DNA from 2 places in the Rhodococcoides fascians A25f genome. Region 2 is predicted to be linked to the other one. Evidence: predicted binding sites of a transcription regulator. Region 2 holds the regulator's gene; the other holds the start of a gene.
What was found. The regulator HspR, encoded in region 2, represses chaperone genes until heat shock. The targets are predictions, from matches to a motif close to ANNTGAGTNNNNNNNACTCANNT.
Positions count from the first base shown of each region.

Region 1: a site for HspR is predicted at 1,029-1,051, ahead of clpB (ATP-dependent chaperone ClpB). Genes of this name have one in related genera too.

Region 1 is NZ_CP049744.1:1,085,124-1,087,585, reverse strand. Features, by position in the region: gene clpB (ATP-dependent chaperone ClpB) at 1-972, opposite strand, end outside; gene BH93_RS05140 (globin domain-containing protein) at 1,173-2,336, shown strand; gene BH93_RS05135 (hypothetical protein) at 2,354-2,462, opposite strand, start outside.
Region 2 is NZ_CP049744.1:4,959,834-4,962,295, forward strand. Features, by position in the region: gene BH93_RS23260 (FAD-binding oxidoreductase) at 1-477, opposite strand, end outside; gene BH93_RS23265 (heat shock protein transcriptional repressor HspR) at 1,333-1,749, opposite strand; gene dnaJ (molecular chaperone DnaJ) at 1,749-2,462, opposite strand, start outside.

The DNA.
Region 1 (2,462 bases), 1.8 Mb from region 2:
GATGTACTTGCGGTACTCCTCGAGGGTCGTCGCACCGACGAGCCGCAGTTCGCCGCGGGCGAGCATCGGCTTGATCATGTTGCCGGCGTCCATCGCGGATTCGCCGGTCGAGCCTGCTCCGACGATGGTGTGCAGTTCGTCGATGAACGTGATGACCTGACCTGCGGAGTTCTTGATGTCGTCGAGCACGGCCTTGAGCCGCTCCTCGAACTCACCGCGGAACTTCGCGCCCGCGACCATCGAACCGAGATCGAGCGAGACGACGGTCTTGCCGCGCAGGCTTTCCGGTACGTCGCCGGCGATGACGCGTTGCGCGAGTCCTTCGACGATGGCCGTCTTGCCGACGCCGGGTTCGCCGATGAGCACCGGGTTGTTCTTGGTTCGCCGGGACAGCACCTGGACGACGCGGCGGATCTCGGTGTCGCGTCCGATGACGGGATCGAGCTTGCCTTCTCGCGCGAGCGCCGTCAGGTCGGTGCTGTACTTCTCCAGCGCCTGATAGGTGTTCTCCGGATCCGCGCTGGTCACCCGAGCGCTGCCCCGTACGGCTTGAAACGCGTCGCGCAGCTCGTTGGCTCCGGCACCATGGCCGGAGAGGAGCTTGGCGACGTCGTCGTTTCCGGTCGCGAGACCCACCATGAGGTGTTCGGTGGAGACGAACTCGTCGTCGAGTTCGGTGGCCAGGTGCTGCGCTGCGGTGATCGCGGCGAGGGTTTCACGGCCGAGTTGCGGAGTGGTGGTCGAGCCGGATGCCGAGGGCAGGCGGTCGACGAGGTTCTGCGCTTCTCGACGCACCGTTGCAGGGTCGACGCCGACGGCCTTCAGCAGTGGAGTGGCGATGCCGTCGGTCTGATCGAGCAACGCCACCAACAAATGTGCCGGACGGATATCCGGGTTGCCGGCCGCGGATGCGGCCTGCAGAGCAGCAGAGAGCGCTGCCTGCGACTTCGTGGTGGGAGTGAAACTGTCCACCGGTCACCTTCTTTCTCGGATCGGTTCTTGCGTGTCGCTGGGTACAACCATAGACAAGTTGAGTCTGTTCCGCTCAACCTTGAATTTCTCGAGCGCCCTCTCGCGCGAAAGTCTCGATCGGTCTACTTTGGTGACGGTCGACAGTGGCTGTGTCATCGGCGGCGAACTCGGTGGCGAATCGGTGGGGTGGAGGTTGATCGATGCTCGACGCACGAACGATCTCCCTGGTCCGCACCGGTTTCAAAGCCGTCGTCGCGTCGCCGGACGGCCCTGCCCGGCTCTCCAGGTCCTTCTACGCACACCTCTTCGCCGAGTACCCGGACTTCCGATCCCTCTTTCCCGCCTCGATGGATTCGCTTCGCGAACACTTCGTACTGGCGCTCGGCTACGTCTTCGAGCATCTCGACAGCACCGACCGCGTCGAGCCGTTCCTCGAGCAACTCGGCCGAGATCACCGGAAGCACGGCATCTCGGGCGCGCACTTCCGCGCGGGTAGCTCGGCTCTGATCAGCGCGTTCCGCACGTTCGCCGGTACCGAGATGTGGACCGACGAGGTGGAGACGGCCTGGCACGACGCACTCACCGTGGTCAGCAACGCGATGGCCGCCGCCGCAGACAACGACGAACTGCCGCCGTACTGGAGTGCCACCGTCGTCGAACACCAACGGCTCCTCGACGACCTCGCGGTGGTGCGATTGAAGACCGACGGCGAGATCCCGTACTTTCCCGGGCAGTACGTGAGTGTGCAGATCCCGCAGCGGCCCAAGTTGTGGCGGTACCTGTCCCCGGCCATTCCGAGCAACCCGTACGGCGAGATCGAGTTCCATGTTCGACGCGTATCCGGCGGCTGGGTGTCTCCGGCCATGGTCACCGAGACCCGGGTCGGTGATCGCTGGTCCATCAGTCCACCACTGGGCGGGATGCACGTCGATCGCGCGATCCACGAGGACGTGTTGATGATCGCGGGAGGCACCGGCCTGGCTCCGTTGCGTGCCCAGGTCATGGAGATGGCTCAGCGCAGCAACAATCCGCGGGTGCATCTGTTCGTCAGCGGTACGTATCCGTGCGATCTCTACGATCTGGACACCCTGTGGCAGTTGTCGCTGTCCAATCCATGGCTGACGGTTGTTCCGGTAACCGAGGAGCTGGAGGATCCGTGGTGGTACTCCGGCCCGGCGCGCGAGCTGCCGTGGGGAATGCACCATCGACTGCACGGTGCGGTGGGCAAGGTCGTCACCCGATTCGGCTCCTGGGCCGATCGCCAGATTCAGATCTGTGGGTCGCCGTCGATGGTGCGCACCACGCTGTACGCACTACGCAAGGTCGGCACCCCGATGGAGCATGTTCAGCACGATCCGTTCTGATTGTGCCGCAACGCTTTTCAGCTGGACAACGATTTCGGCGGCACGTCCTCGACAACCCCGCCGACCACCAGACGTGGAGTCCAGGCCTCGGTGACGAGTCGGCCGTCTCCGGTGATGATGGCATCG
Region 2 (2,462 bases):
CAATTGCGACGCCATCAACCACAGCATGTCCCCGGCATACAGGTCGCGAGGCGATTTTCCGCCGACGAACAGCGTGACGTTGGGTGGCTGCTCCCAGCGCGTGAGATCGAGCAGAATTGCCCGCAACGGAGCGAGGCCGGTGCCGCCCGCGATCATCACGACGTCGCGACCCGAGTCGTCGACGTGCAGACCGCCTTTCGGATCGCTGATCTGCCACACATCCCCTGGCCGCGTCTCGTTGACGATCGACCCGCTCACCCATCCAGCGGGAACGGCCCGGACGTGAAATTCCAGTTTGCCGTCGAGCGAGGGCGGCAGCGCGGGTGAGTATCGCCGCGTCAGAGCTGAGTTCTGGGGAACTGTCACCGACACCGACTGGCCTGCCGTGAACGGAACCACGTCGCCCTCGAGTCTGATGACCGCGAGGTCGTTCCGAAGGCGGTGATACTGAACGACCGTCGAACTCCACGCCTGCATGCCGACCAGGATAGGGGTCGGGGGCGGGTGTCTCGCAACGCGCGTGAGGTTCGGCACCGCTGCCCCGCTCGACGTCGCAAACGCGCGCGCGTTTGCTGAACGCGCGCGAAATAGTGATCAAATCAGAGACGACAATGCGCGCACCTGACGAATGCGCGCGCGTTTGTGGGGATGTTCGCCCGGAACCCGCCGCTCTTCTCTCGCGGCTCGACTCAACCCCGGTGGGCCAGACCTGCCCGAGTTTCGCCACCGCCGCCCCGCTCGACCTCGCAAACGCGCGCGCGTTTGCTGAACGCGCGCGGAATAGTGAGCGAATCAGGCACGAATCTGCGCGCACCTGACGAATGCGCGCGCGTTTGCGAGGATATGCGAGGCAGAGACCCGCGAAGCGGCTCCGGTGGACTGGCTCGACTCAACCCCGGTGGGCCAGACCGGCGCGAGGTTCGCCACCGCCGCGCGGCTCGCAAACGCAAACGCGCGCGCGTTTGCTGAACGCGCGCGAAATAGCGAGCAAATCAGAGACGACAATGCGCGCACCTGACGAATGCGCGCGCGTTTGTGGGGATGCGCGCCCGGCACCCGCCGCCCTTCTCTCGCGGCTCGCTTCAACCCCGGTGGGCCAGACCGGCGCGAGGTTCGCCACCGCCGCGCGGCTCGCCGGCGCAAACGCGCGCGCGTTTGCTGGATGCGCGCGGAATAGTGACCGAACCGCTGACGAATCTGCGCGCACCTGACGAATGCGCGCGCGTTTGCTGGATGCGCGCGGAATAGTGACCGAACCGCTGACGAATCTGCGCGCACCTGACGAATGCGCGCGCGTTTGCGAGGATCTGAGCCCGCAAAGAGGCGGCGAACCTAGCGCTGGTGCTTCGGCTTCCAGACCACCAGGGCGTTGCGTTGAATCGGCACCAGGTCGCGGCGATAACTTGCGTGCACGGCTGCCAACTCCTGAGCCAGTTCGCTGATTCGCGACTGCAGAGCCTCGACCTGATTGGTGAGCTCGATGATGCGCTTGATGCCGGCGAGGTTGACGCCCTCGTCCTGCGAGAGTCGCTGCACTTCACGGAGCAGTGCGACGTCACGCGGGGAGTAGCGTCGCCCGCCGCCGGTGGTGCGATGCGGGGTGACCAGTCCGAGCCTGTCGTAGGTGCGCAGCGTCTGCGCGTGCATACCGGCCAGCTGTGCCGCGATGGAGATCACGAAAATCTGCGCGTCGGGATCAGCCTGTGCTCCACCGTTTTTCGGGGAACCGCCCTCGGGAGGGACCGACATCACACACCTGCCCACCCGGCCCGCGGGTCGAATCCGCTGGCCTTCTCGGCTTCCAGATAGTTCTTCAGAGCGTCGGTAGCAGCATCGTCCAGTTTCTGCGGGACGGCAACTTTGACGGTCACCATCAGGTCGCCGGTACCGGACTTCTTCGGGATACCGCGTCCACGCACCCGCAGCACTCGGCCGTCGACGGTTCCCGGTGGCACCTTCACTCCGACGCGCCCCTCGAGGGTGGGCACCGACAGCGTGGTGCCGAGCACCAGTTCGCCGTAGCTCACCGGCACGGTCACCGTCAGATCGTCGTTGTTGCGGCCGAACACCTTGTCGGGCTTGACCCGTACGGTCACGAACAGGTCGCCCGACGGCGCTCCGCGCAGACCCGCTTCGCCCTGACCGGCGAGCCGGACCTTCTGTCCGTCACTGATGCCGGCCGGTACCCGCACGGTGATGGTGCGGGTGCGGTTCTGCACTCCGGTTCCACGGCAATCGACGCACGGGTCGTCGATGATGGACCCGCTGCCGCGGCAGTCGTCGCACGGCTCACTGAAGCCGAACGCGCCTTGATTTCTGTTGACGACGCCTTGGCCGTTGCATTTGGGGCACACGCGCGGGCTGGTTCCGGGCTTCGCGCCGCTGCCGTGGCAGGTGGTGCACGAGGACGGGCTGGTCAACTTCAAGGGGACCGTAACGCCCTGTGCCGCTTCACGGAACTG